DNA from 4 places in the Actinomadura sp. RB99 genome. Region 3 is predicted to be linked to each of the others. Evidence: riboswitches for the same ligand, from Rfam matches in the RefSeq annotation. Region 3 holds a riboswitch; each other region holds the start of a gene.
The links. A riboswitch is a leader RNA that binds a small molecule or an ion and turns the genes downstream of it on or off. The one in region 3 is predicted to bind cyclic di-AMP.

Region 1: it holds a riboswitch for cyclic di-AMP, as region 3 does, so the genes downstream of both, amrb99_RS23205 (NlpC/P60 family protein) here and amrb99_RS42445 (CHAP domain-containing protein) in region 3, are expected to answer to the same signal.
Region 2: it holds a riboswitch for cyclic di-AMP, as region 3 does, so the genes downstream of both, amrb99_RS21140 (CHAP domain-containing protein) here and amrb99_RS42445 (CHAP domain-containing protein) in region 3, are expected to answer to the same signal.
Region 4: it holds a riboswitch for cyclic di-AMP, as region 3 does, so the genes downstream of both, amrb99_RS38030 (C40 family peptidase) here and amrb99_RS42445 (CHAP domain-containing protein) in region 3, are expected to answer to the same signal.

What each region holds. Positions count from the first base shown of each region.
Region 1 covers NZ_JABMCA010000026.1:60,632-67,854, forward strand. The annotation lists gene amrb99_RS23190 (RDD family protein) at 428-1,108, opposite strand; gene amrb99_RS23195 (RDD family protein) at 1,116-2,003, opposite strand; gene amrb99_RS23200 (amino-acid N-acetyltransferase) at 2,010-2,546, opposite strand; cyclic di-AMP (ydaO/yuaA leader) riboswitch at 2,869-3,058, shown strand; gene amrb99_RS23205 (NlpC/P60 family protein) at 3,062-4,039, shown strand; gene amrb99_RS23210 (LuxR C-terminal-related transcriptional regulator) at 4,339-4,551, opposite strand; gene amrb99_RS23215 (LacI family DNA-binding transcriptional regulator) at 5,045-6,067, shown strand; gene amrb99_RS23220 (cytochrome P450) at 6,143-7,223, shown strand, end outside.
Region 2 covers NZ_JABMCA010000022.1:113,004-120,226, reverse strand. The annotation lists gene amrb99_RS21145 (SpoIIE family protein phosphatase) at 70-1,962, shown strand; cyclic di-AMP (ydaO/yuaA leader) riboswitch at 2,443-2,600, shown strand; gene amrb99_RS21140 (CHAP domain-containing protein) at 2,611-3,408, shown strand; gene amrb99_RS21135 (CDP-glycerol glycerophosphotransferase family protein) at 3,604-6,519, shown strand; gene amrb99_RS21130 (glycosyltransferase) at 6,497-7,223, shown strand, end outside.
Region 3 covers NZ_JABMCA010000084.1:317-7,539, reverse strand. The annotation lists gene amrb99_RS42465 (rhomboid family intramembrane serine protease) at 1-569, opposite strand, end outside; gene amrb99_RS42460 (DEDD exonuclease domain-containing protein) at 631-2,421, opposite strand; gene amrb99_RS42455 (NYN domain-containing protein) at 2,718-3,980, shown strand; gene amrb99_RS42450 (C40 family peptidase) at 4,175-5,221, shown strand; cyclic di-AMP (ydaO/yuaA leader) riboswitch at 5,725-5,926, shown strand; cyclic di-AMP (ydaO/yuaA leader) riboswitch at 6,141-6,300, shown strand; gene amrb99_RS42445 (CHAP domain-containing protein) at 6,311-7,223, shown strand, end outside.
Region 4 covers NZ_JABMCA010000063.1:49,819-57,041, reverse strand. The annotation lists gene amrb99_RS38045 (amidohydrolase family protein) at 1-924, shown strand, start outside; gene amrb99_RS38040 (Mut7-C RNAse domain-containing protein) at 965-1,741, shown strand; gene amrb99_RS38035 ((deoxy)nucleoside triphosphate pyrophosphohydrolase) at 1,781-2,149, shown strand; gene amrb99_RS38030 (C40 family peptidase) at 2,162-3,190, opposite strand; cyclic di-AMP (ydaO/yuaA leader) riboswitch at 3,197-3,323, opposite strand; gene typA (translational GTPase TypA) at 3,531-5,384, shown strand; gene amrb99_RS38020 (FHA domain-containing protein) at 5,484-6,029, opposite strand; gene amrb99_RS38015 (hypothetical protein) at 6,003-6,824, shown strand; gene amrb99_RS38010 (4Fe-4S single cluster domain-containing protein) at 6,728-7,223, opposite strand, start outside.

The DNA.
Region 1 (7,223 bases), on a different contig from region 3:
GGATGGCGGAGCGTCACCCCGCCGATACCAGTCCATCCCGAAATCGGGGGATAAGCGGCAGATTCCGCCTCGGTGCCCGGTCGACGCGAGACGGCGTCCCATCCCGACTAAGTGCGGCGGGGCCAATGAACGCCGACTCCGTGCGCACCGGGAAGCAACTCCAAACCGGAGGGGCCTTCCGGCACGAGACACATCCTCCGGGAATCCCGCCCGTAACCTGAACACGCCGGGAACGAGCTGGCATTGCCCGGCGAAGTCCGGTGTCCGAAACGGCGCGAGGATCTCCCCAAAGCCCTGCGGCCCGCAGGGCCGGGGCAAAGCCGCGCGGCGCCCCGCGCGGGCGCTCGACGTGATCAGCGCGTGCCGGGGGCGGACGCGCCCGGGACGGCGCGCCGCCAACTCCGAGAGTGCCGCAAACGCCGGTGAATCAGGGCGTGCGGCGTTTTACGACCAGGGTGCCGGCGAGCCTGTCATGGACGGCCCTGCGGTGCGTCCCCTCGTATATGAACCCGGCGTTCGCCACCCAGAACAGGCTCGCCAGAAGGCCGAGAATGTGGACGGGCCGCAGCGCGATCGGCACGGAGTACACGGCGGCCCGCAACACGGCCCGCAGGACGCTCGGACGGCCGTCTCCGCCCTCAGGCGCACCGGCGAAGGTTTCAGGGGCCGCGGCCCGTTCCGCGCCCGTGAGGGCACCCTCAGGGACGGACGGGTCCGGGACGACCTGGATCCCCGCGAAGCGCTTGCCGAGGGTCTGCCCCCACAGGGCGAGCTGCACGGCCTCGTACAGCAGCATGCAGCCCGCCACGGCGGGCGGTGCGACGACATCGAGTTGGTGGCCGGACACGAACTCCTTCACGACGATGATGACGGGCAGGCCGACCACGAGGGTGTCGACGATGCGCGCCAGCAGGCGCTGCCCGGGTTCGGCGAGCGCCGGCCCCTCCCCCGCGGCGCCCTCCACGGGGTCATCGACAGGATCAGCGGCGAGGTCATCGGCGGGATCAGCGGCGGGGTGGCCGTACAGCGCAGGTTCGCCGTCCGGGAGGGCGCTCCCGGTCCCGGACGGCTCATCCGACCCCTGCGCGGGCGTTCGGGGAGTCGCCATCGCGGACCTACTCCGCGTACTCGGCGTACTCGCCGTATCCCGCGCGCTCGTCGATGACGAGGGTGCCGGCGACGCGGTCGTGCAGGGCCTGGTGGAGGGGCTGGTCCCAGATGGCCCACAGGTACGCCATGAGCGCGCCCGCCCAGACCAGCAGCATCCCGTAGGCGAAGTACTGCCACACCATCACGGCGAGGACAAGGAAGAAGAAGACGCCGAGCTGGTACCCCACGTGGGTGATGGCGGCCCGCCAGACGGCCTGCGTCGTCGTCAGCTGGTTCCCGGCCGGACGGGCCTGGACGACGCCGATGCCCAAGAAGCGCTTGCCGAACGTCCGGCCCCACATGGACAGCTGTACGGCCTCGTAGATGAACGGCAGGACGGACAGGACGGCGAACAGCGTGAAGATGATCGGCCAGTTCCAGATGCCGCCGTCGTCCTCCGTCTTGCTCCCGGGCTTCCCCAGCCCGAACGCGCCGACCGTGATGGGGAGGACGAGCGCGAAGCCGAAGGCCGCCACGAGCGTGTTGTCGATGAGGCGGGCCCCCGCGCGCCGCAGGATCGGCGCCAGCGGCATATCGCCGCCCGAGGAACCGCCGTACTGGTCGTAGGACGGCTCATAGGACTCGTACGAGGGCTGCCCCCACTGGTCCTGCTGGGGTTCCTGCCACTGCTGTTGCGACGGCTGCTGCTGTTGCCATTGCTGTTGCTGCTGCCACTGTTGCTGTTGGGGCTGTTGCGGCTGCTGTGACTGCCACTGCTGTGCGGGCGGCTGAGCCTGGCCTTGCCGCTCGGGCTGCTGCCATTGCGGGGGACCCTGGTAGGGGGGCGGCGGGCCGTACGAGCCCGGCCCCTGCGACGACCCGTAGGGCTGGCCGCGGTTGGGGGAATCGCTCATGTGGGGTCAGTCCTCCAGGCGAAGCAACATCCGTGTGTTGCCCAACGTATTGGGCTTGACCCTGTCGAGGTCCAAGAACTCTGCCACGCCTTCGTCGTAGGAGCGGAGGAGTTCCTCGTACACCTCGGGCGCCACCGGAGTACCCAGGATCTGCTGAAAGCCGTGTCGTGCGAAGAACTCCACTTCGAAGGTAAGACAGAAAACCCGCCGGACGCCGAGTTCCCGTGCCGTCTCCAGGAGCTTGGAGACGATGCGGTGCCCGAGCCCGCGGCCGCCGTACCCCTTGTCCACCGCGACCGAGCGGACCTCCGCCAGGTCCTCCCACATCACGTGCAGCGCCCCGCAGGCGACGATGGGCCCGGACTCCCCCGGCCCGGCGCCCTGGACGTCCTCGGCGACCCAGAACTCCTGGACGTCCTCATAGAGCTTCACCGTCGATTTCTTGAGCAGGCGACGGCCCGATCCCGCGTACAGATCGACCAGCCTGCGAATCCCCTGAACGTCGGCGGTGCGCGCACGCCTGATGACGACTTCCACAAACAGGCGAGATTACCGAACTCGCCGCCCGTCCCCGGCCACCGGCGGCCACCCGGCACCGGTCCGGCGCTGCTCCGGGACGTGGCCGAGGGGCACTCCGGGACGTGGCCGAGGGGGCTCCGGGTCTGGCCGGGGGTGGCCCGGGGCTTGACAGGTGCCGGGCCGCGGGCGCCGCGGCGGGCCGGAGCGGTGCCGTCCGCAACCGCCGCTTACCCCCCGTACCGTCCGCCACGACCTGCGAATTCGCATGTTCTGGTTGGCATCCAATGGCGCTTCCGTTAGTGTCCCGCTCTGACACCGGCCTTCCGCGAGGCGGAGGCCGGACCGCCGAGTCCACGGGCCGCAACCAGCGCCCCGAGGAGCCGGGGACCCACTTTCGGAGCGTTCGGGGGAGCACCCTGAGCCGATGCCGTCTGGGGTGAATCCGCAGCCGCGTGGAGGGATGCGCGCGCCCAGCGGACGGGCTGCTCCGGCCCGAACCCGTCAGCTAACTCGGTAGGCGGACGAGGAGAGGAGATTTGGTGCGGACGGCTCGTTTCCGTGTCCGGGCGCTCACGATCGCCGGCGCGCTCGTCGCCCTTTCCATCACGCCCCACGTGGTGGTCCCGCATTCGCTCTCGATGGCGCACGCCGACCCCGACCCGTCGGCCAAGGAGCTCAAGGACCAGGCGTTCAAGCTGGCGGACCAGCTGGAGAAGCTCACCGAGCAGTACAACGGCCTGAAGGTGAAGCTGGAGCAGTCGCAGCAGGCGGCCAAGGTCGCCGCCGGCAACGCCGAGCGCCAGCAGAAGTCCCTGGAGGGCCTGCGCGAGAAGGTCGGGAGCCTGGCCGCCACGAGCTACATGCAGGGCGGCACCGACCCCACGGTCTCGTTCATCTCCGCCCAGGACCCGCAGGTCGTCCTCGACCGCGCCGCCACCCTCAACTACTTCGCCACCCAGGACAGCACGCAGGTCCTCGGCCTCATGCAGGCGATGCAGTCCGCCCAGCGCGCGCGCAAGTCCGCCGAGGAGCGCGCCCAGCAGGTCACGCAGCTGAAGGCGCAGCTCACCGCGCAGAAGAAGAAGGTCACCACCGCCTACGAGAAGGTCCGCGGCAAGGCCGTCAAGAAGGACCCGTCCCTGCTGGCGAAGCTGCCCGTCATCGGCGAGGGCAAGGCCGCGGAGGCGCTGCGGTACGCGATGAGCAAGCTCGGCAGCCCCTATGTCTGGGGCGCCGCGGGGCCGACCACGTTCGACTGCTCGGGGCTGACGATGTGGGCCTACAAGCAGGTCGGCATCAACCTGCCGCACTACACCGGCAGCCAGTGGAACGCCGGGACCCACGTCTCGGAGAGCCAGATGCAGCCGGGCGACCTGATCTTCTTCTACTCCGACCTGCACCACATGGGGATGTACGTGGGCGGCGGCAAGATGATCCACGCCCCGCACACCGGCGACGTCGTCCGCATCGCGTCCCTGGCCGGTCGGCCGATCGCCGGCGTGGTCCGCGTCGCCTGAGCGCTCGGCAGACGCCCGCACGACAGACGCCCCTAGAGACGCGTCGGCAGCAGAGCCGATGGCCGCAGAACACGCGGCAGCGGCGGGTGCCGGCTGGAGAGCCGGCACCAGACAGCCCGGTGCAAGGTGATGTGAACTGCGTCCGCGGCGGCGCTGCGCTCTTGCAGGGACCTACCTGCCGGGCGTAGGGCGCCGCCGCTGCGGGGTCGGACGAGTTCGTATCGCTGGACTTGCTTCCGGTCGGGCTGGTTTCCGGGTGATGACGCCCGCCGTCCCCTGACGGGCGTCGTCGGGTCGCGCTAGATGAGCTGCCTTCTGGCCGCCCACACCACGGCCTCGATAGGGGTGTTGACCTCCAGCCGGTCGCAGATGTTCCGCAACCTGCGGCGCAAGGTCCGTGCGCTCAGTTCCAGCTTGCGCGCCGCCACATCAGCGGTGACACCGCTGGCGATCTGGGCGAGCAACCTGATCTCCTCGTCGCTCAGCCCGAAATCGAGTGTGGCTGTTTCCACTCCGTCCTCCCTCGTCCGTGGTTGATGACCGCGGGGATGCAGCCGTCCGCTGCACAGGCACGGGTTGGGCCCTCGAACTGCATGCGTTGGGTTGCCGGGTCCGGAGCCTTCCGGACTCAGATCATCGGGTCGGGTTCCTTTTCCGTCTCGCGAGCTTGGCCGGAGGTGGCCGATGGGCCGATTGCGGGGTCGTGCGGGGGAACTCCGGGTGACGATTCACTCGTTGGCCACGTGTCAGGGTCGGGTCTGGGTCGTCGGTTCCGAACCCGCTCCCTCCTCGTTGGACTCACCGGATCTCGCCGCGGACGAAGATCGTGAATCGTTTCAAGCTACGCTTCGGCTCGGAACGCTAGGCGGCCGGATCCGGCCCGTCAAGCGCTGATTACGTGCTGTCTGTGCCCGAATGGTCGCAATACGTGACCGGGTTTTCGGGGATTGACAGGGGAAAGCCCAGCTACCTGGGAAAACACCACCGGGGCGGACGAGGAGCGACGTGCCACAGACCAGTATTCGCGAGGTCGCGCGGCGTGCCGGGGTCTCGGTTGGGACCGTTTCGAATGTCCTAAACCGGCCAGATCTCGTGGCCGAAGCAACCCGTAACCGGGTGCGCGAGGCGATCGAGGAGCTCGGATTCGTCCGCAACGAGTCCGCGCGGCGGCTCCGGACGGGCCCCGACCGCACCGCCGGCGAGTTCGGCGACGAGCCGCGCCGCGCGTTCGGCGTCGTCGTCGAGGACCTCACCAACCCGTACGCGGCCGACGTCGTGCGCGGCGCCGAGGAGGCGCTGAACGCGTCGGGCCACGACGCCCTCTGGCTGTCGAGCGACCACTCCGCCGCGAAGGAGGCGCGCTCGCTGGAACTGCTGGAGGAGCAGCACGCCGCGGGCGCCCTGATCGTCCCGGTCGGGCTGGGCAAGTCGCGCATCCGGCGGCTGCGCGCCGCGGGGCTGAGCGTCGTGCTGATGGACCGGGACGTCACCGACGCGTGCGCGGTCCACGTCGACCACGTCGCCGGCGGGGAGCTGGCCGCAGCGCACCTGCTCGGCATCGGCCGCGAGCGGATCGTGTTCGTCACGGGTGCTCCGGAACCGCAGCCGTGCGTCGAGCGGCGCGACGGCGCGGCCCGCACGCTCGTCGAGGCGGGCCGCGGGAAGCCGCCCGTGCTCGTCCAGGGCGCGCTGAGCCCCACCGAGGGCCGGCTCGCGGCGCGGCTTCTCCTGGAGATGACGCCGCGGCCGGACGGCGTGTTCTGCGCCAACGACCTGCTGGCCATCGGCCTGATCAACGAGCTGACCCGGCTCGGCGCGCGCGTCCCGGACGACATCGCGGTGGTCGGCTACGACGACATCGAGCTGGCCGCCAGCGCCGCCGTGCCGCTGACCACGGTGAAGCAGCCGCGGCGGGCGCTCGGCTGGGAGGCCGCGGAGCTGGCCATGGCCGAGAACCGGGAGGGCCGGTCGCACCAGCACCGCCAGGTCGTCCTCCGCCCCGAACTGGTGGTGCGCGAGTCCGCCTGACCTCCCGGCGCCGATCACCGCCGCCCGCTCCCCGCCGCTATTGACATGCTGTCTGAGATCCGCGTGACTTGGCCTATGGAGGACACCAGGGAACAGGCCGCGCAGGACGTGGAGGCGGCGGCGATCCTCGGGTTCGACCCGTCGGACCCGGCCTTCCGCGCCGACCCCTACGCGCACTACCGGGGGCTCGCGGCGGGCGGGAGGCTTCAGCGGACCGCGGTCGGCCTGTGGGTCAGCACGTCCTACGAGCTGTGCGAGGCGGCGTTGCGGGACCCGCGGTTCGGGCACCGGCCCGAGAACGGCGGCCTGTGGCGGGACGCGCCGCAGCGGAACCGGTCGTTCCTCACGATGGACCCGCCCGACCACACGCGGCTGCGCAGGCTCGTCAGCAAGGCGTTCACGCCGCGGCTGGTCGAGCGGCTGCGGCCGCGCGTCGAGGCGCTGGTGGACGAGCTGCTGGACGCGGCGTCCGGCGAGGTCGACCTGATCGCCGCGCTGGCGTACCCGCTGCCCGTCATCGTGATCAGCGAGATGCTGGGCGTGCCGCCGCGCGACCGCGACCTGTTCAAGGGCTGGTCGGACGCCCTCGCGCGCGGTCTCGACCCCGACTTCCTGCTGCCCGAGGCGGAGATCGCGCTGCGCGACGAGGCGCGGGCGGAGTTCGCCGCGTACTTCCGCGAGCTGGCCGCCGAGCGCCGCGCGGCCCCGCGCGACGACCTGCTGAGCGCGCTCGTGGGCGTCTCGGACGGCGGCGACGTCCTGTCGGAGGAGGAGCTGCTCGCGACCTGCGTGCTGCTGCTCGTCGCGGGCCACGAGACGACGGTCAACCTGATCGGGAACGGGGCGCTGGCGCTGTTGCGGCATCCGGAGCAGCTCGCGCTGTTCCGGGAGCGTCCGGAGAACGTCGCGGCCGTGGAGGAACTGCTCCGCTACGACCCGCCCGTCCAGCTGACGCTGCGGGCCGCGCTGGAGGACGTCGAATTGGGCGGCACGCTGTTCGAGCGGGGGCGGCTCGTCCTGCTCCTGACGGGCGCCGCGAACCGGGACCCGTCGGTGTTCGCCGACCCGGACCGCCTCGACCTGCTCCGCTACGCCGAGGGACGGGACGCGCCGCGCCACCTGTCGTTCGGGCACGGGATCCACTTCTGCCTCGGCG
Region 2 (7,223 bases), on a different contig from region 3:
GAACGGACCTTCGCCGACGTATGTAGCTTTTTTCTCCCAGGGCATGAAAACGCCGAACGGGGGACTGGGGTGTCGGAAGCGGACGGCACGTGGGGGACGCCTGGAGTGCACGCGGCGGACCTCGAGGGCCTGCGGGGGGCGGCGCACGACCGTGCGGTGCTGGCCGAGGCGCGGGTGATGCTGGCCCGGCGGCTCGGGGTGCCGCCCGGCGAGGCGCTGCAGCACCTCATCTGGCTGGCGCGTGACCTGGAGATGGAGCTGCCGGAGGCGGCGGCCATGGTCGTCCAGGGCGGCGGCGCGGGGGCCGAGGGCGCGGTGGTGGCGGGACGCCGGCCGCCGCGCGCGGAGGACACCGACCGGCGGGGCGTGGTCTCCGAGGCCGAGGACCTCCTGCACCGCCTGGCGGCCGAGGACACCGGGGGCGACGCCGCGATCATCGAGGGGCTGCCCGAGGATCCGGTGGCGCGGGGGCTGCTCGACGGGGCGCTGGACTCGGCGGCCCACCTGGTGCCGGTGCGGGACGCGGACGGCGAGGTGCAGGACTTCCTGTACGCCGAGCTGAACAAGGCCGCGCGGGACCTGTTCGGGCGGGGCGCCGAGGATCTGACGGGGCAGCGGCTGCTGCGGACGGATCCGGGAGCGGCGCTCAGCGGGCTGTTCGAGGACTATGTCGCGGTGCTGGAGGGCGGGCCGACCCTGGACCGCGACTCGATCATGTACTCGACCGTCCAGGGCGGGCTGTCGCGGTCGTCGCGGATGAGCGCGCGGTGCGTCCGGACGCCGACGGGCGTGTGCCTCACCTGGCGGTACCACACCGGGGAGGACCGCAGCGCGCGGCGGCTGGAGCGGGTGGAGCGGCTGGCGCTGATCGGGTTCGGCGAGTGGGACCTGGTCACCGGGCAGGCGGACTGGACGCCGCAGATGCTGGCGAACTACGGGCTGGGTCCGGACGAGGTGCCGCCGGCGCCGCACGACCTGCCGAAGGTGGTCGCCGACGACGACCTGCCGCTGGTCGAGGAGGCCGTCCAGACGATGTTCTCGCGCCGGGAGCCGGTGGAGGCCGAGCACCGGGTGATCGGCAAGGACGGTACGCCGCGGCATCTGTGGGTGTTCGCCGAGCCGGTGCTGGACGACTCCGGGCTGCCGGTGTCGATCAACATCGTCTCGCAGGACATCACGCGGCGCCGCGGGGTGGAGCGGGCGCTGGCGGAGACGCGCCGGCAGATGCTCAAGCAGCAGGCGCGGACGGCCCAGGAACGCAAGGTGGCGGTGACGCTGCGCCGGGCGATCCTGCCGGACGAGGGCGAGGTCGAGCGGCTGCCGGGCTTGCGGGTGGCGATCCGGGCGCTGGCGGCGGAGAGCACGGCGCGGATCGGCGGGGACTGGTTCGCCACCCGCGCGATGCCGGACGGGCGGGCGCTGTTCGCTATCGGGGACGCGGCGGGGCACGGCCTCCCGGCGGCGGCGTCGATGGCGCGCAGCCGTAACGGGCTGCTCGGGCTGTCGTGCACCGGGGAGTCGGCGGGGCAGCTGGTGGGCTGGCTGAACGAGCTGGTCGGCAGCATGGACCCGCCGGCGACCGGCACGGCGATCGTGGGCCATTACCGGCCGGACCGGCGCGTCATGGAGTGGACGTGCGCGGGGCATCTGCCGCCGATCCTGGTGCGGGACGGGCACGCCGAGCCGCTGGAGGTCTATCGCGACCCGATGCTCGGTGCGCTGCCGGATTGGGAATACACGACGATCTCCACGGAACTGCGGCCGGGGGATCTGCTGTTCCTTTACACCGACGGCCTCGTGGAGCGCCGGGACACCGATCTCGATGAGCGGATCGATCGGCTCACCGGCATTCTGCGGGACTCCTCGTCGGGGCCGGAACTGGCGCTGGACGAGGTGCTCGCGCGGATGGAGCACGACCGGGCGGCCGACGACACCACGATGTTCGCCCTGCACGTGGAGTGATCTTCAGCAGGTCAGGCCGACCGTGAACCAGGGTGACGTAGGCCACATCGGCGGGGGAGTAGCGCGGTCCGTGTGATCTGCGCCGCGGCGCGCGGGCGGGCCGTGAAGGGCGGAAGCGTCCCGCGCCTTTTGATCATTTTACCTTTCCCGGGCCGGGGGGCGGTGGCGGGAATCCCCTATGCCGTAAGGGCTTCGGGCCGTCCGGAGAAAGATCGGGAAGGTCCGGCCGGGGGCGGTCGTTGAAGGGGGGTTGCAACGGCGTTGAGCAGGCAAAAGATCCTTTTGCGGCCGGTTTGCTTTTCTTGTGAGTGTTGGTACCTTCTTGCACGAATCAAGCAGCGCGTTCCATGCGTTGCACGCCGGCCGCTTCCATGCGCGGCCGAGGGTCGCTGAGCGGAATCCGCACGCGACGCGCGCCGCATATGCGCGCCCCCTCGAGATCAGTCGCTGAGATACATCCGAATATCCGGCACCGCGTCCCGCGGTGCGAGGCCGAGTCCGTCCAGGTCCACCCGACCGGACGGAGCCGGGGACCCAAGGTTCCAGGGGTGAATCGGCGCGTCCGTCAGGCCGCGCCGTAGGGCTCTTCCATGCCCGAATCCGTCAGCTAACCCGGTAGGCGTCATGGGAGACAAGGAGATTCCCTGCATGACCGGTCGTTTCGATCGTTTTACCAAGAACTTCGCCCCCCGACTGAGCGGGCGCCTCACCGGCGCCGCCTCCCGCGCCGCGCTCGCCCGCATGAGCCCCGAGGACCGGGCCGTGGGCGTCGCCGTGGCGGGTGTGATGGCCGGCGCGGTCGGACTGGCGATCTTCAACCCCCTGGCCGGGGGCACGGCGTCCGCCGAGACGCCCGCCCAGGCCGCCGCGCAGCACCGCGAGAGCGTGGTGTCCGAGCGCTCCGGGACCGAGCACGCGCCCCGCAAGGCGACCCGGTCCGCGTCCCGCACGGTCGCCGCGTCCACCGTGATCAAGCTGGCGAAGTCGCAGGTCGGCGAGAGCGAGAGCCGCAGCGGCTCGACCAAGTACGCGGACTGGTACGCCTCCACCCCGCACGCCGCGGTGACCGCCCGGCGCGACGGCGGCAGCGTCGGCGACTACCGGGGCGCCGAGTGGTGCGACATGTTCGTGTCGTGGCTCAGCGCGCAGACGGGCGTGAAGAACATGGGCTGGGACGCCTACACCGTCCAGCACGCCTCCTGGTTCGAGAAGGCCCACCGCTGGGGCGACACCGCCAAGCCCGGCGCGGTCGTGTTCTTCGACTGGCAGAACGGGTCCCGCGGCGGGATCGACGACATCGACCACGTCGGCCTCGTCGTCAAGGACAACGGCAACGGAACGATCACCACGATCGAGGGCAACACCGACAACGCCGTCAAGGAAAAGATCCGCGACAAGTCCGAAGTCGTCGGCTACGGATACCCCGACTACGCCAAGTCCCGATGATCCGTCCCGCAGGCGAATGATCTGATTCGTGCGGATGGAAGGCGCCCGGTCCTCGACCGGGCGCCTTTGGCGTTCCCAGGTGGTCTGCCGCGACCTGTCGGGTAATGCTAAGCATTGACAGCTTTTGATCTGAGTTGGCCCTTGACGCCTCCTTGCTGGAAAGGAACCCCTGACACGCCGGAGGAGCGGAGGGGGATGCCCATGCGGGTGCGCCCGGATGTGAGCGTGGTGGTGATCGCCTACAACGACGCCGCCCGCCTCCCGCGGGCGGTCGCCTCGTCGCTCGCGCAGTCGCTGGGCGGCGTCGAGACGGTGATCGTCGACGACGCGAGCACCGACGGCACCGGCGAGGCCGCGGACCGGCTCGCCGCGGCGCACCCCGGCCGGGTCGGGGCGGTGCACCTGCCCGTCAACTCCGGAGGCTGCGGCCGCCCGCGCAACGTCGGCGTCGAGCGGTCGGACGGCCGGTACGTGATGTTCCTCGACAGCGACGACCTGCTGGACCGGCACGCCTGCCTCAACCTGCTCTCCGCCGCGCAGGAGACCGGCGCCGACCTGGTCTCCGGGCTCTGCGACCGGGTCTTCCTGGACGTGCCGAAGGGCTCGAAGGACCGGGTCCGGCCCTGGTACCCGTGGCTCTACGAGCGCAGCGCCGTGTACGGGTCGCTGGAGGAGAACCCCGACCTGCTCTACGACACCCTGTCGACGAACAAGCTCTACCGCCGGGGGTTCCTGGAGGACGGCGCGCTGCGCTTCGTCGAACGGCTCCACTACGAGGACCTGCTGTTCAGCGCGGAGGCGTACACGGCCGCCGCGCGCATGGCCCTGATCCCGCACCGGGTCTACAACTGGCTGGTCCAGGACCGGCGGGCGAAGCCGTCGATCTCCAACCGCCGGGACGAGCTGGCCAACTTCGCCGACCGGCTGGAGATCCACCGGCGCATCGACATGCTGTTCGAGCTGCGCGGCGCGGACGGGCTGAAGCGCGCGAAGGACGCCAAGTTCGTCAACCACGACCTGCTGCTCTACCTGCGCGAGCTGCGGGACCGCGACCCGGTGTACCGGGCCAGGTTCCTGGACCTCGCGGCCGGCTACCTGGCCGGGCTGGACCCGGTGGTGTTCGAGACGGCCAACCCGCTCGCCGCGATCGCCGCGTTCCTGATCAGGGAGGGCGACCGGGCGGGGGCGCTGGCGGCGGCCGAGTACCTGCCCGGCCGCCGGTCCGATCTGCACGCCCCGCTGGTGGAGCGGGACGGCCGGGTCTTCTGGGGCGGGACCCCGCCGCGCGGAGACCTCGGCCGCCGCGTCCTCGACGTCACCGACCTCGGCTTCCACCTGTACCCGCTCGGGGAGTTGCGGCCCGCCGCCGTCGTGACCCGGCTGGAGACGCGCGGCGGCCGCGCTCGCCTGGACGGGCACGTGCTGAACCCGCTGGACCGGATCCCGCGCGGCGCGGCGCTGTCGGCCTCGCTGGAGTTCCGCGACCGGCGTGACGCGCGCGGGGCGCGGGTGCCCGCCGAGATCGTCCACGAGGGCGACCGGCTGGCCTGGCGCGCCGAGTTCGACCCGGCCGCCCGGATCCGGCCGATCGGGTTCGTCGACCCGGTCTGGGACGTCCGGCTCCGCGTCGAGGTCGACGGCGAGGAGATGGTCACCCGGCCGGGCGGTTCGGCGGGAACCTCCACCGCGAAGGCCCCGGTCCTGCGCGGCGTCGAGCTGCCCGTGCGGCCGCGCCTGACGCGCCTGGCGGGCGACGTGCTCCGATCGTTCGTCACCGAGGACGGGCACCTGGCGTTCAGGCTGGAGACCGGCAGGCTGGAGGCCGGCGACCCGCGGACGCGTCGCGCGGCCGCGGCCGTCGCGCGGGTCGTGAGCAGCCCGCCGGCGCGGCGCGGCAGGCGGCGCGCGCGGCGGCTGGAGCGCTCCATGCGCCGTGCGCTCGCCTCCAGCAGGACGAAGGCCGCCGTGTTCAACCGGATCCTGACCCGGCTGCCGGTCCGCAGGGGCCTGGCGGTGTTCGAGAGCCATCTCGGGCTGCACTACTCCGACAACCCGAAGTACATCTACCGGGAGCTGCGCCGCTCGGGCCGCCCGGTCGAGGCCGTGTGGTCGTACGCGAGGTCCGCGAAGGGCTTCCCGTCCGACGCGCGGCTGGTGCGGCGGGACTCCTGGCGCTACCACCTCGCGCTCGCGCGGGCGGAGTTCTGGATCGACAACCAGGGGTATCCGGACCGCCTGCGCAAGCGCCCCGAGACCACCTACATCCAGACCTGGCACGGGTCGGCGTACAAGCTGATGGGGCTCGACCAGCCGCGGATGAAGAGCGGGCCCGCGTCCGGCCGCGCCCGGCTCGCGCGGAGCGTGGACCGCTTCGACTGCTTCCTCGTCCGCTCCCGCCACGACGTGGACACCCTGGTCAAGGGGCTCGGCGTCCGGGCGGAACCGCTGCCGGCCGGGTACCCGCGCAACGACCCGCTCGTCAACGGCCTCGACGGGGACGCCGAGCTGGCCGCCGAGGTCGCCGCGCTGCGCCGCTCGCTCGACCTGGACGACGGGCGCCGCGCCGTGCTCTACGCGCCGACCTTCAGGCCGGGGCCGACGGGGAAGCCGGTCGGGCCGATGGAGCCGCCCGTGGACCCGGTGCGGTTCGCCCGCGAGCTCGGGGACGAGATCGTGCTGCTCGTCCGCCCGCACTACCTGTGCCGGGCGAACCTGCCGCCGTCGGCGTCGAGCGCCATGCGGGACGTCGGGGGAGTGGCGGACGCGACCCTGCTGCTCCTGCTCGCCGACGCGCTGGTCACCGACCACTCCTCGATCATGTTCGACTACGCGCTGCTGGACCGGCCGATCGTGCTGCACCTGCCGGAGGACGGCGAGCACGCCGCCGGCTACTTCGACCTGGAGGAGCACGCGCCCGGCCCGGTCACCCGGACCGAGGACGAGCTGATCGCCGCACTCGCGGACCTGGACGCCGCCGGGTCCGCGCACGCGGCGGCGCGCCGCGCGTTCGCCGAGCGGTTCGGCGAGCACGACCGCGGGACCGCCGCGCGCACCGTCGTGGACCGTTACTTCGGAGAGAGGAGCGCCCATGGTTCCCACCGGAACCGCTGAGCACGCACCGCGCGACGTCTTCATCGTCTGCAACAACATCGACGAGATGGGGGGCTTGCAGCGCTGGGCGCACCACATGGCGCGGATGCTGGCCGAGCGCGGCGACCGCGTCACCCTCGTCGGGATCGTCCGGGGGCCGGACGGGCACCACCACGACCACGACGGCCTTTACCGGGTGGAGGTCCTGCACGACACGTGGCGCCCGCCGGTGCTGGAGTGGCGGCCGGACCGGCTGCGGGACCGGGTGAACGCGGCGGCGCGCGGGCGCGACGTGTGGCGGTCCACCGTGCAGCGGCGCGGCGCCGCCCGCCTGACGCGGATGTTCGCGGCGGCCCGTCCGGGCGCCGTCGTGATCGTGCCGCAGGTCTGGGCGATGGAGTGGGTCCGGCGGGCCGGCACCTCGGGGCTGCGGGTCATCGGGATGAGCCACGAGTCGTACAAGGCGAGCCGCAAGTCGACCCGGTACCAGCGGGTGAAGCGGCACTTCGCGCACGTCGACCGGTTCCTCACGCTGACCCCGGAGGACGCGGACGCGTGGGCGAGGGACGGCATGACGAACGCCGACCACATCCCGAACGCCCTGCACGTCACCCCGACCGTCTACCCGACGCTCAACCTGCCGGCGGTCGCCTGCGTGGGGCGGCTGTCCTACGAGAAGGGCGTCGACCTGCTGCTGGAGGCGTGGGAGCGGGTGCATCCGCGCC
Region 3 (7,223 bases):
CGCAGGACGATGATCGGCGGCACGTAGCTGACGACGCGGCCGCGCGGGTTGAGGATCACGTAGGCGCCCATCACCCCGGCGATCGCGCCGGACGCGCCGATGAGCGGGACCGTGGAGTCGGGCGAGGTCCAGGCGAAGCCGTACACGGCGATGAGCCCGAACGCGAGGTAGCTGAGCAGGAAGCGCCATCGCCCGAGGCGGTCCTCGACGCCCATGCCGACGACGAAGAGGAAGACCAGGTTGCCGAGCAGGTGCATCGCGCCGGAGTGCAGGAACATCGAGGTGAACGCCGACGTCCACGGCGCCTTGTGGTACCCGTCGGGCCCGCACTGGCTCGTGATGTCGGTCGGCAGCGGCTGCTGGTCGCCGGTGGTCAGTTCCTTGGGCACGGCGCCGTACTGGTAGGTGAACTCGGCGGCCTTGCACTCGCGGACGGCGCCCTTGCCGTACCAGGTGGCGAAGTTCGACATCGGGGTCATGAGGAACACCACGACGTTCACCGCGACCAGCAGGTACGTCACCCACGGGACGCGCCGCGCGGGCTGGCTGTCGTAGAGAGGCAGGGCCATGCGGGGTCGTCCTCTCCGGGCGCGGGGTGTCCACCGTCACCTTAGTGGGCGGCCCGGCCCGTCAGCGCCTTCCCTGGCGGGCTTCGGGGTCGTGGCTCGCGTAGGCGTTGTCGATCCAGGCCCGCAGGCCCTCGGCGCCGTGCGCCGGGCACGTCCAGGCGCCGTCCAGTTCGACGAGCCGGACGCCGGGCAGGTCGAGCCAGCGCAGCACGCACTCCATCTCCTCGGCGGTGGCGCCGGACGACGGCGGCGCGCCGAGCGCCACGCCGCCGGGGGCGCCGCCGGCCGGCGGGAAGACGGTCTCGGCGGTGGCGATGAGGGCGTCGACGTAGGGGCGGGGGTGGGCGCGCGGCGGGACGGTCCCCGCCGCGGCGAGCCGCCCGTACCGGACGACGGACAGCTCCCAGCCGCCGTCGAAGCCCGGCCGGGCGGCGACGAGTTCGGGGAGCCGGGCGAGCGCGGTGAGGCGCTGGCCGCGGGCGGCGGCGCGGACGAACGCGGCGAGCCGGTCGCGCTGCGCGGCGGCCTCCTCGTACCGCAGCTCGGACGCGAGCCGGTCGATGCGGACCTGCGCGGCGGCCACGACGGGCCGCACGTCGCCCTCCATGATCGCGCGGGCGGTCTCGGCGTGCACGGCGTAGGCGTCGGGCGACTCGCGGCCGTCGCAGGGCGCGCCGCAGCGGCCGAGGTCGGCGAGCGCGCAGGTGCGGGCGCGGCCGCGCTCGATGAGCCGCACGGTGAGCCGCTGGGTGCACTGGCGCAGCGGGACGGCCTCGTGCAGCGCGGCGCGGGCCTCCTCGGCCTGCCGCCGGGACGAGATGGGGCCGAGGTACCGGGCGCCGTCGTCGCGGCACTCCCGGACGATCGACAGCCGCGGGAACGGCTCGGCGGTCAGCTTCAGCCAGATGGCGCGCTCGGGGAACTTGGAGCGGCGGTTGTAGCGGGGCTTGTGCTCGGCGATGAGCCGCAGCTCGCGGACCTCGGCTTCCAGGCCGGTGGCGCAGACGATGGTGCGGACGCGCTCGGCGAGGCCGACCATCTCGCGGACGCGCCAGCGGGTCTCCGAGCCGGTGAAGTAGCTGCGCACGCGGGAGCGCAGGTCGCCGCTCTTGCCGACGTAGAGGATCTCTCCGGCGGCGTCCTCGAACAGGTAGACGCCGGGCGCGCTCGGCACGTCGTCGGCGAGGTGGCGCTTGCGGCGCTGCTCGGGGGTGGGCGCCTTGGCGAAGCCGCGCAGCTCCTCCAGGGAGGTGACGCCGAAGGAGCCGAGCCGCTCGATGAGGCCGTGCAGGACCTCGACGGTGGCGCGGGCGTCGGCGAGGGCGCGGTGCGTCGGCTCGGTGCGGGTGCGGAAGAACCGGGCGAGGGTGCCGAGCTTGCAGTTGGGCACCTCGTCCTTGCCGAGGACGCGGCGGGCGAGGTCGACGGTGTCGACGACGGGGAACGCGGGCCAGGCGTACCCCTGGGCGGCGCAGGCGGCCTTGAGGAAGCCGATGTCGAACGGGGCGTTGTGCGCGACGAGCACGCAGCCGCGGGCGAACTCCAGGAACGCGGGGAGCACCGCGTCCATCCGGGGGGCGGCGGTGACCATCGCCGTGGTGATGCCGGTCAGCGCGGTGATGAACGGCGGGATCGGGCCGCCGGGGTCGACGAGGGTGCCGAGCTCGCCGAGCTCCACGCCGCCGCGCACCTTGACCGCGCCGATCTCGGTGATGGCCGAGTCGGCCGCCGAGCCGCCCGTGGTCTCCAGGTCGACCACCACGAAGGTGACCTCCGCCAGGGGGGTGCCGAGGTCGTCCAGGGTGCCCTGGACCGCCCGGACCTGCCCCTGGACCTCGTGCGCAGCCGTCATGCCCGCGACCGTAGAGGACGCCACCGACAGAAGGCCGGGCCGCTAGGGTTGGGGGCGCGCCGGCGCGTCCCGCCGGGCGGGGGCCGCGGGGGACGTCCAGGGGGAGCTTGGCGCGTTCCGTCCGATGCCACGTTCGTGCTGGTTAGGCTGCGTGGTGCTCGGGAAGAGACAGCCCACCGGCGGCGCAGCCCGGAAGGAGCGGGATCATCGACAGCGGCCCCGAAGCGAGCCCCGGCGGCCCGGAGCCCGGACGGCGACTGGCAGGGCCGCTGCCGGAGGCCGTCCGGCTGAGCGTGGTGGAGGCCGCCGCGGAGCTGATTGGCGCGCTGCCGCCGGACGAGGTGCCGGTGCCGCTGCGCCGGTTCGCGCGGTTCGAGCGGCGCAAGCGGGCCAAGCTGGCCGGGCAGCACATCGCCGCGGTGCTGGAGAAGGATCCGGACTTCCGGGGCCGGGTGGCGGAGCCGCTGCGGGAGGCGCAGCCGGACCTGGTCGAGGCGGTCGAGGGCGGCCGCGTGCCGCCGGCGGCGGACCCGGTGCGGGTCGCGGTGGTGGCCTACCTGCTGCGCCCGGACGGCTGGACGGAGCTGGTCGAGGCGGCGCGCGCGGAGCTGGAGCGGTCGGCGACGGCGTCGGAGGAGGAGGCCGCCGAGCGGCGCGTCGCGGCGCTGAAGGAGGAGCTGGCCGCGGCCCGGTCGGCGCGCGCGTCGGAGGTCGACAAGCTGCGCGCGGAGCTGCGCGACACCAAGGCGGAGGTCGCCGAGCTGCGGCGCAAGCTGCACGACGCGCGGACGCGGTACCGGGCGGCGCAGGAGCGGGCGGAGACGCTCGCGGCGGAGACGGACCGGGAGCTGGCGGCCGCGCGCGAGATGTCCGCGGCGGCCGACAAGGAGCTGCGCAAGCTGCGGTCGCGGGCGGCGCAGGCGGAGGCCGCGGCGGAGGCGGCCAAGCGGGCGGCGCGGGAGGGCCGCAACATCGACGACATGCGGCTGCGGCTCCTGCTGGACGCGCTGGTGGACGCGGCGCAGGGGGTGCGGCGGGAGCTGGCGCTGCCGTCGACGATCGCGCGGCCGGCGGACGCGGTGGGCGCGCTGGAGCCGGACCGGCTGGCGCACCGGACGCTGCCGGGGCGCGCGCTGTCGGACAGCGACCCGCAGCTGCTGGACCGGCTGCTGACGCTGCCGCAGGTGCATCTGGTGGTGGACGGCTACAACGTGACGAAGACGGGCTACGGGGAGCTGCCGCTGTCGGACCAGCGGACGCGGCTGCTGTCGGGGCTCGGCGGGCTCGCGGCGCAGACGCGCGCCGAGGTGACGTGCGTGTTCGACGGCGCGGAGCTGGACGCGCCGGTGGCGATCTCCGCGCCGCGCGGGGTGCGGGTGCTGTTCAGCCGGCCGGGGCAGACGGCCGACGAGCTGATCGGCGAGCTGGTGCGGGCGGAACCGGACGGCCGGGCGGTGGTGGTGGTCTCCTCCGACCGGGAGGTGGCGGACGCGGCGCGGCGCGCGAACGCGCGGCCCTGCCCGTCCACGCTGCTGCTGCGGCGGCTGGGCCGGTCGTGACCCGCAAAGACTCCGACATATTGGGAGAATCTCACCATTTCGCCGCCTTGATCGTGCGCTCCGTGATCTTGCCGACACGGAATGTGCGCAAATAGGGTTGAAGTCAATCAGATAGTGACGAATTAGTTGTGACGGTTGTGGCCCCTCGCTAATGTCGTCCGCTGACGTAGTGGACGAGAGGGGCGAATCGGACCGTGACCAACGATCTCATCGGGGAACCAGCGCGCTCGCGCGACCGGAGAGCCGGCTCGACGGGGATAGGGGTCACCCGCCGCCTGGCGGTCACCGCGTGCTTGGCGGCGACCGCGTCCTTCGCGTTCCCGCCCGTGGTGGCGCACGCCAAGCCGAAGCCCACGCACGCGCAGGCGCAGAAGAAGCTCGACCAGCTCAACGAGGAGATGGACAAGAAGGTCGAGCAGTACAACCAGAACACCGAGAAGCTGAAGATCGCCCAGAAGAAGCTGGCCGCCGCCAAGAAGGCGTCGGCGGAAGAGCAGGCCTCCTTCGACAAGCAGCGCTCGGCGATCGCCCAGATGGCCGCGGACGCCTACAAGAACGGCGACTCCACGGACGTCACCGGCTTCGTCGGCAGCGGCGACCCGCAGTCCGTCCTCGACCAAGCGGCGGTCTTCACCCAGCTTTCCGAGCAGCGCAGCTCCCAGCTCACCCAGTTCCTGGCGACCGCGCAGCGGCTGCGCCGCGAGCAGGCCCAGGCGCAGAGCGCCTACAACGACGTCAAGACCAAGCACGACGAGCTCGCCAAGGCCAAGAAGGACCTCGACAAGAAGGTCCGGGAGGCCAAGAAGCTGGTCCAGCAGACCGGCGGCGGCGCCTCCAGCGGCGGTTCGAGCGGCGGCGGGACGGGCGGCACCTACAACGGCCCGGCCAGCGGCTCGGCCCGGACGGCGCTCAACTTCGCCTACGCCCAGCTCGGCAAGCCGTACTCCTACGGCGCGACCGGTCCGGGCTCCTACGACTGCTCGGGCCTGACGATGCGGGCCTGGGAGGCCGCGGGCGTCAACATCACCCGCACCACCAACTCCCAGTGGGCGGCCGTCAAGCACGTCTCCCAGAGCGACCTGCAGCCCGGTGACCTGGTGTTCTTCAGCGGGCTCTCGCACGTCGGCATGTACGTCGGCGGCGGGAAGTTCATCCACGCCCCGCACACCGGCGACGTGGTGAAGATCAGCTCCCTGTCGGGCTACTACACGTCGAACTTCTACGGCGCGGGACGCCCCTGACGATCATGTGAACGGCCCCCCGCGGGGGGCCGTTCGCTCCCCCCGACGGCAACGGACCAGGGCTGACCTGGTCCGTTGTTGATTTTGGGGGGGTTTGCCTTCTGTTGGGGCTTTGGTACCTTGTCACCACCCAGGCGCCCTCCAGACGCACTGGTCACGCGGCGCCCTCCAGACGCCGCGGCCCCACGCGGCACACCGTCACGGCGGCCGCGGACCGGGCGGCGCGCCCCACGCGCCGTCCCCCAGGGCGGCACGATCCACGCGTCGCCCCGCGGCACCGGGAGAGCGTGCCGCACCGGTCTCTCCGAGACCCGGCCGGCCCGGCCCACCGTGCGCACGCCGACAGCGTGCATGGCGCTGAGAGCGCGCCACGCTGGACCACACAGGGCTCCGGCCCGGGCGGTCCCCCGGACAAGGGGCCGCCGCCATCACAACATCAGCGCCGCTCTTTCGCACGCGGGACAAAGGGTCCCGCGCACGGGCCCCATGACGCCCACAGGATCGCAGCGGCAGCGCCGAATCCGCGCCGTGCGGCGCGGAACCGGGGACCCACCTTCACCGGAGTCCGGAGCAGTTCCGGACGGACATTCCGGTACCCGGGGTGAATCGGTGCGCCTCTTCCGGCACGACCGGTGAGAGCCGCCGTAGGGCCACTTCCACGCCCGAACCCGACAGCTAACCCGGTAGGCGTCTGGAAGAAGGAGTGAACACTGTCCACCTACCCTCAGCAGAACGCCCCGCCGCGGCCGGATGACGGGCCCGGACGGGCCTCCTAGCCGAACGGCACCAATCTCTCCGGGCGCGGCCGTCCGCTGAGCGCACGGCCGCGCCCGCCCCCTCTTTCTCTGCCTCTCCGCGGGCGCGACGACAGCGCCCCCTCCCGAGAGGACCCCCATCCGAACCGGCGTGCCCGCCCCCGGGCGCGCCACCGCCGAGTCCGTCCCGTGCCCGCGTGGCCGGTGACGGAGCCGGGGACCCACCCATGTCCCCTCGGGGTGAATCGGCCTGCCCGCAGGCCGTAGGGCGGCTTCCACGCCCGAACCCGTCAGCTAACCCGGTAGGCGGCATGGAAGCCAAGGAGATCCCCCCGTGGCAGGCAAGCACCGCAAGGCAAGCCCCACCAGCGACACGACTCCCATCACCCCCGTCAGAAGGACCCCCGCGCACCACGCGGCCCCCGCGAAGAAGGCGGGCCGCGCGGCCGGGGCCGCCCCGGCGCCCAGGGTGATCACCGCCCAGGTCCTGCCCGAGGCAGCGGACGCCGGCGGCGAGACCGCCCACGCGGCGGCGGGCGGCCGGCACCGCAAGAGCGGGCGCGCCGTCGCCTGGCGCACCACCGGCGGCGTGATCATCGGCGCCGCCGTCCTCGGCACCGCCGTGGCCACCGCGCAGGCGTCGGTCCTGCCGTTCGGCGGGCCGGAGCCCGCCAAGCCGGCCGCCGCGGCCGACCTGGCCGTCGCGCCCGCGCCGCAGAAGCACGTGTCCCCGCGCCGGACGCCCCAGGCCGAGGCGCCCGCCAAGGCGGCGCCCCGTCGCAGCGCGGAGAGCGCGCCGAAGGCCGCCGCTCCGAAGGAACGTTCCAAGAAGTCCCGCCCGACCGCCGAGGCCGCCATCGAGCTCGCCCGCTCCCAGGTCGGCACGAGCCCCGACGGCAACGGCGACACCAAGTTCGGCGACTGGTACGAGGGCACCGAGCGCGCCAAGGAGACCGTCGCCCGCGACGGCGGGTCCGTGCAGGAGTACAGCGACGCCGAGTGGTGCGACATGTTCATCTCCTGGATCGGCGACAAGCTCGGCTTCACCGACCAGATCGGCAGCGACGCCTGGACCGTCGCGCACGCCCAGTGGTTCCAGGACAACGGCCGCTGGGGCGACGCGCCCAAGCCCGGCGCGATCGTCTTCTTCTCCTGGAGCGGCGGCAAGTCCGCCGACGACATCCAGCACGTGGGGATGGTCATCAAGGACAACGGCGACGGGACGATCCAGACCGTCGAGGGCAACA
Region 4 (7,223 bases), on a different contig from region 3:
GACTGGTCGCACATCATGTTCAGCCCCGACCACACCGACGCCGACATCGCCGCGCTCCGCGCGTCCGGGATCCGCGCCGTGTTCGGCTACTGCTACGGCGGCGGCGACGACCTCGCCGCCCTCGCCGCCGAGACGGCCCGCGTCCGCCGCGAGTACTTCGACGGGCCGCCCGGAGCCGTCTCGATGTGGATGGCCGCGCTCGGCCCCGAGATCGCCGGCGAAGAGCGCGCGCTCGCCGAATGGCGGCTGGCCCGCGACCTCGGCCTGCCCGTCACCGTCCACATGGGCGGCCACGGCGCCGACGGCGCGGCCCGCGGTCTGGCGTTCCTCGAGGACAACGGCCTGATCGACCATCCCGCCATGTACGTGCACGCCAACTTCTACACCGGCGAGGAGTTCAAGAGGATCGCCGCCAACGGCGGCACCGTCTCGGCCACCCCCGGAGTGGAGGCGGCGCTCGGCATCGGCGACCCGGCCACCGGCCGCTCGCACGCCGCGGGCGTCCCGACCGGCCTCGGCTGCGACACCGTCGCCAGCGGGCCGGGCGACATGTTCGGCGTCATGCGCGCGGCGTACTTCCTCGAACGCGCCCGCCCGGACGGCGCCGGCACCTGGTTCACCACGGCCGAGGCCCTCCGCGCCGCGACCCTCGGCGGCGCCGAGACGGCCGGCCTCGCCGGCGTCACCGGCTCCCTCACCCCCGGCAAGCAGGCCGACCTGATCGTCCTGCGCACCGACACCCTCGGCATGGCGGCGGCGCACGACCCGATCGCGGCCGTCGTCCTGTCCGCCGAGACGCGGCACGTCGACACGGTCCTCGTCGGCGGCCGCGTGCTGAAGAGCGGGGGAGTCCTCCAGGGCCACGACGTCCCGTCCCTGCTGGACACGCTGCGGGCGGCGGCGGCCCGCATCACCGCCGGATAATCGGGAGGGGATCGTCGGCGCCGCGTGGCATGCTGGCGGCGTGGAGTCCGAGATACGCGTCCGCATCGCCGACGACCTGTTGATGTTCCTGCCCGCCGCACGGCGCGAACCGGTGAGCCGGGTGGCGTGGGACGGGACGTCCACGCTCGGCCACGTCGTGGAGTCGCTCGGGGTGCCGCTCCCCGAGGTCGGCCGGATGACCGTCCGCGGCGAGCCCGTCGAGCCGTCCGCGCGCCCCGCGGCCGGCGACGAGGTGGGCGTGGAGCCCGTGCCGCGGCCCCAGCCCGTCCCGCTGGACCCCGGCCAGGACGCGCCGCGCTTCCTCCTCGACGTCCACCTGGGCACGCTCGCGCGCCGGATGCGGCTGCTCGGCCTCGACACCGCCTACCACAACGACATGGACGACCCGGCCCTGGTCGTCCAGGCGAACGCCGAGCGCCGCGTCCTGCTCACCCAGGACCGGGGCCTGCTGCGGCGCCGGGCGCTCTGGTTCGGCGCCTACGTCCGCGGGTCCCGGCCCGACGACCAGCTCCGCGACCTCCTGGACCGCTTCGCGCCCGTCCTCAGCCCCTGGACGCGCTGCACCGCCTGCAACGGCGTCCTCGTCGCCGTCGACAAGGAGGAGATCGAGCGCGACCTGGAGGCCGGCACCCGCCGCAGCTACGACGTCTACGGCCGGTGCGCCGGCTGCGGCCAGGTGTACTGGCGCGGCGCGCACGGCGACCGCCTTGAGAGGATCGTCGAGGAGGCGACCCGTCAGGTCGGGACCGCCCGCGCCGGAACCGATCGGCCCCGGGCGGCCGTCTCAGACGGGTAGGGACGGAAGGGGCTGGTCACCATCACCGATCTGGTCGTCGTGGGCGCCGCGATCATCCGCGACGGGCGGCTGCTCGCCGCCCAGCGCGCCGAGCCGCCGCACATGGCCGGCGGCTGGGAGCTGCCGGGCGGCAAGGTGGACCCGGGCGAGTCCGACGAGGACGCCGTGGTCCGCGAGTGCCACGAGGAGCTCGCCGTCAAGATCCGCCCGCTCCGCCGCGTCGGCGGCGACTGGCGGCTCAGCGAGCGCGCGCTCCTGCGCGTCTGGACCGCCGAGATCGTCGAAGGCGAGCCGCAGGCCCTCGAACACCTGGCCCTGCGCTGGCTCACCCGCGACGACCTGTACGACGTCGCCTGGCTCCCCGGCGACCGCCCCGTCATCACGGAGCTGGAGCCCGACCTCCGCTGAGGCGGGGCCCCGCTAGGAGATGCGGTTCGCGCCGGCGAAGTCGGAGCGGGTGGAGAGCTTGGAGATCTTCACCACGTCGCCGGTCTGCGGCGCCTGGAGGAACTTGCCGTCGCCGACGTAGATGCCCATGTGGTGGAGGTTGCTGCCGAAGTACACCAGGTCGCCGGCGCGCAGCGAGGAGCGGGACACCTTGGTGCCGAGCTGGAAGAGGTCGCCGGTGTAGTGCGGCAGGCCCGGCTTGCCGACCTGGGCGTAGGCCCAGACGACGAGGCCGGAGCAGTCGAAGGAGCTCGGGCCGGCGGCGCCCCAGACGTACGGGCTGCCGAGCTTGGTGAGGGCCTTGCGGGCCATCTTGGCGGGCAGGTCCGAACCCTTGATCGTGGCGGTGAGGCCGGACTTCGGGTCGGTGGTGTGGGTGGTGGTCAGCTTGTCGAGGCGCTTCATGACCTCGTCCACCTTGGCCTTGGCGGCCTTGCGGGCGGCCTGGACCTTCGCCTGGGCCTGCTTGACCTGCTCGGTCCGCTGCTGCGCGGCGCGCTGGGCGGCCTCGGCCTGGTCGACCTGCTTCTGCAGGGCGAGGACGGTGGTGGCCTGGTTCTGCTGGAGGTAGGCCGAGTCGGACAGGCTGTCGGCGCTGCCGCCGGAGCTGAAGATCGCGTCGGGCCCGCCGCTCATGTAGTTGGCGGCGGCCAGCTGGGCGAGCCGCTGGCGGGCGGGCTCGGTCTGCTGCAGCAGCTTCTGCGCGTACGCGGTGGCGGACTTCTCCGCCTTGACCGCGCGGCCGAGGTCGACGCGGGTCTTGTTGAACTGCTCGGTGAGCGTCTCGGCCTCGTCGTTCAGTTCCTTGAGGCTCTGCTTCAGCCCCTTCTCCGTGGTGGGAAGGGGGCTGGGCGTCCCGGTGGCCTGCGGTGCGGCGGCGGGGCCGAAGGGGGTCGCGGCGTGCGCGGCGACGGGGGCGGTGGTGCCGAGGCCGATGACCAGCACTGCGGCGGCGGTGGCGGTCGGCGCGACGCGCCGCCGGGGACGGGGGTCCGGTGCCAAGCCGGTGTCTCCTCTCCTCGCTCGCCTACCGGGTTAGCTGACGGGTTCGGGCCAGGAGTCGCCCTACGACGTGCGTCGATTCACCCCAGGGGGATGGGTCCCCGGTTCGTCCGCGGGTGGGTGCCGCGGGGGATTCGGCGGTCCGGTCGCAGCCCCGGGGGGTGGGGCTCCGGACGACCGGATCTCGGGAAGATTACAAAGGATGGGCAAAGATGGCCAATCGAGGCCCGTGTGAGGCAGGGGACGAGCGGCTCTGAACAGGCGGCGCCGTGCGCCAAGTAGAATGTTGGCAGCCGCGCGTCTGCGGCGACTCCCGAACTCTCACGCAAGGCGAGCCCGCATGCCCATCTCCACGCGCGACGACCTCCGGAACGTCGCGATCGTCGCCCATGTCGACCACGGCAAGACGACGCTGGTCGACGCCATGCTCTGGCAGTCCGGTGCCTTCCGCGAGAACCAGGACGTCGACGACCGCGTCATGGACTCCAACGATCTTGAGCGCGAGAAGGGCATCACCATTCTCGCCAAGAACACGGCCGTCCGGCACAACGGCCTGACCATCAACATCATCGACACGCCCGGCCACGCCGACTTCGGCGGCGAGGTCGAGCGCGGCCTGTCCATGGTGGACGGCGTCGTCCTGCTGGTGGACGCCAGCGAGGGGCCGCTGCCGCAGACCCGGTTCGTGCTGCGCAAGGCGCTCGAGGCGCGGCTGCCGGTGATCCTGGTCGTGAACAAGACCGACCGGCCCGACGCCCGCATCGACGAGGTCGTGGACGAGACGTACGAGCTGTTCATGGACCTCGACGCCGAAGAGGACCAGATCGACTTCCCGATCGTGTACGCCTCGGGGCGCGCCGGGCGGGCGTCGCTGAACAAGCCCGCCGACGGCGGCATGCCCGACAGCGAGGACCTGGAGCCGCTCTTCACGGTCATCACCGAGACGATCCCGGCGCCGTCGTTCGACCCGGACGCGCCGCTGCAGGCGCACGTGACGAACCTGGACGCCTCCAGCTACCTGGGCCGGATCGCGCTGTGCCGCGTGCACGCGGGGACGATCAAGAAGGGCCAGCAGGTCGCGTGGTGCCGGCACGACGGCAGCATCGAGAAGGTGAAGATCACCGAGCTGCTGATGACCGAGGCGCTGACCCGCAAGCCCGCCGACGAGGCGGGGCCGGGCGACATCATCGCGATCGCCGGCATCCCGGAGATCATGATCGGCGACACCATCGCCGACCCGGACGACCCGCGCCCGCTGCCGCTGATCACGGTGGACGAGCCCGCGATCTCCATGACGATCGGCACCAACACCGGTCCGATGGCGGGCCGCGAGAAGGGCACGAAGGTCACCGCCCGGATGGTCAAGGACCGGCTCGACCGCGAACTGGTCGGCAACGTGTCGATCAAGGTGCTGCCGACCGAGCGCCCCGACGCCTGGGAGGTGCAGGGCCGCGGCGAGCTGGCCCTCGCGATCCTGGTGGAGAACATGCGCCGGGAGGGCTACGAGCTGACCGTCGGCAAGCCGCAGGTCGTCACGCGGGAGATCGACGGCAAGAAGCACGAGCCGGTCGAGCGGCTCACCGTCGACATCCCCGAGGAGCACCTCGGCGCGGTCACGCAGCTGATGGCGGTCCGCAAGGGCCGCATGGAGCACATGACCAACCACGGCACCGGCTGGATCCGGATGGAGTTCCTGGTCCCGGCGCGCGGCCTGATCGGGTTCCGCACCGAGTTCATGACCGAGACCCGCGGCACCGGCATGGCGCACCACGTGTTCGAGGGCTACGAGCCCTGGTTCGGCGAGCTGCGCACCCGGCCGTCCGGCTCGCTGGTCGCCGACCGCTCCGGCGCCGCCACCGCGTACGCGATCACGAACCTGCAGGAGCGCGGCACGTTCTTCGTGGGGCCGACCACCGAGGTGTACGAGGGCATGATCGTCGGGGAGAACTCCCGCTCCGACGACATGGACGTCAACATCACCAAGGAGAAGAAGCTCACGAACATGCGCTCCTCCACCGGTGACGAGCTGGAGCGGCTCACCCCGCCGCGGGTCCTGTCGCTGGAGGAGGCCCTCGAGTTCTGCCGCGAGGACGAGTGCGTCGAGGTGACCCCGGCGAACGTCCGCATCCGCAAGGTGGTGCTGGACGCCAAGGAGCGCGAGCGGATGCGCGCCCGCACCAAGCGCGCCGGCTGACGCCGGGACGAGGCGCACAGGACGACGAAAGGAAACGGCCCCGCGGGTTCCGAGGAACCCGCGGGGCCGTTTCGTTGTCGGTCGTGCCGGCCGGTCGTGCTAGGCGAGCTGGACCGTGCCGGTCACGTCGGCGGCCAGGCGGAGCTGGTCGCCGTCGCGCAGCGGGGCCTCCACGCCGCGGGGGAGCCGCTCGCCGTTGACGAACGTCCCGTTGGTGGAGCCCTCGTCGCGGACCCAGGCCGTCCCGGACGGGTCGAGCCAGACCGTCGAGTGCCGCCGCGACACGTTGTCGTACTGGGTGAACGTGGCGGCCACGGGCGACTGGCCGGCGTCCCGGCCGAGCACCAGGTGCTGGCCGACGGAGACCTTCAGCTCGCCGGTCGGGAACTGGACCCGCAGGATGGGCGTGCCCTTCTGGGGCAGCGGCCGGCCGCACGAGTTGCACTGCGCGGCGCCCGGGTTGGTCAGCACGGCCTCGCAGTACGGGCACATGAACGCCGTGCTGTCGGGCTGCTGCGGGTGCTGGTGGCCCCGCTGCTGGTCGGGCGGCAGCAGGGTCGCCTCGCGGCCGTGCGGCGGCGGGATCGGCGGCTGCTGCTGCGGCGGCGGGCCGTACTGGTGGTCCGCCGGGCCGGGCTGCGGCATGTACTGGTCCGGCTGCTGCTGGTACGGCTGCTCGGGCTGGTACTGCGGTTCCGGCTGCCGGTACTGGTCGGGCGGCGGCTGGTGCTGCTGCGGAGGCGCACCCCACTGGTCCGGCTGCTGCTGCTGTTGCTGCTGCGGCGGCATGGCCCACGGGTCCGCCGGCTGCTGCCCCTGCTGCGGAGCCCCATGCTGCGGCTGGCCGTGCTGCGGCTGCTGCGGCGGCGGGCCCCACTGGTCCGGCTGCTGCTGCGGCGGTGGCCCCCACTGGTCCGGCTGCTGCTGCGGGGGCGGCCCCCACTGGTCCTGCGACGGCTGGCCGTGCTGGGGCGGGAGCCCGCCCTGCTGAGGGACGCCGTGCTGCGGAGCACCGTGTTGGGGAGCGCCGTGCTGCGGAGGCTGCTGGTAGTCGTGCTGGGGCGGCTGCTGGTACGGCTGGCCTTGCTGCGGCGGGAAGCCGCCGTGCTGGGGAGCGCCGTGCTGGGGAGCGCCGTGCTGCGGAGCACCGTGCTGGGGCGGGCCGCCGTGCTGTGGGGCACCGTGCTGGGGGGCGCCGTGCTGTGGAGCGCCGTGCTGCGGCGGGCCCTGGTCGTACCCGCCCGGACCGGCCCGGTGGCCGCCCCCCGGGCGTGCCAGGTTGGCCCCGCAGCTCAGGCAGAGCAGATCGCCCTGCTGGTACGGCTCGTCACAGACAGGACAGTTCAAGGTCGCCATGACACATCCCCCGAGCGCACGCCGGCGCGTTCGAGCCTCGACGTGAGGTGCTCCATGTCACCCCTTCGCGGGATCCCGATGTAGTACACCCGCCTTCCCTCCGGCCCTTCGTCCACGGACACCTGCACTCGGGGCCCTGCGTGTTCCCTAGTCTTACCGATGCCGGCCGATGCCCCGTACCGCTCCTCCCCCAGCGGGGTGAGCGGGACGGCGCGCTGGTTCGCCGACCCCCTCCAGAGTAGAGAGCCACCTTCCGGGTGTCGCCCCCTCGGGTTGAGCCGGTCGACGTACGGCCCCGCCATCACGGCATCGCACAGGTCGAGGATCTCGCGCGACCCCCTGACCCGCGAAAGCCGAGAGTAGACATATCCGCTGTACACCAATATGTCCAATGGCATCGTCTCACGCCGCGCGGCACGCCACGCGCGGATCCCGCGCAGCAGGGCGGCGAGCGCCTCGGGCTGCTGGAACGGCTCCCCGCCG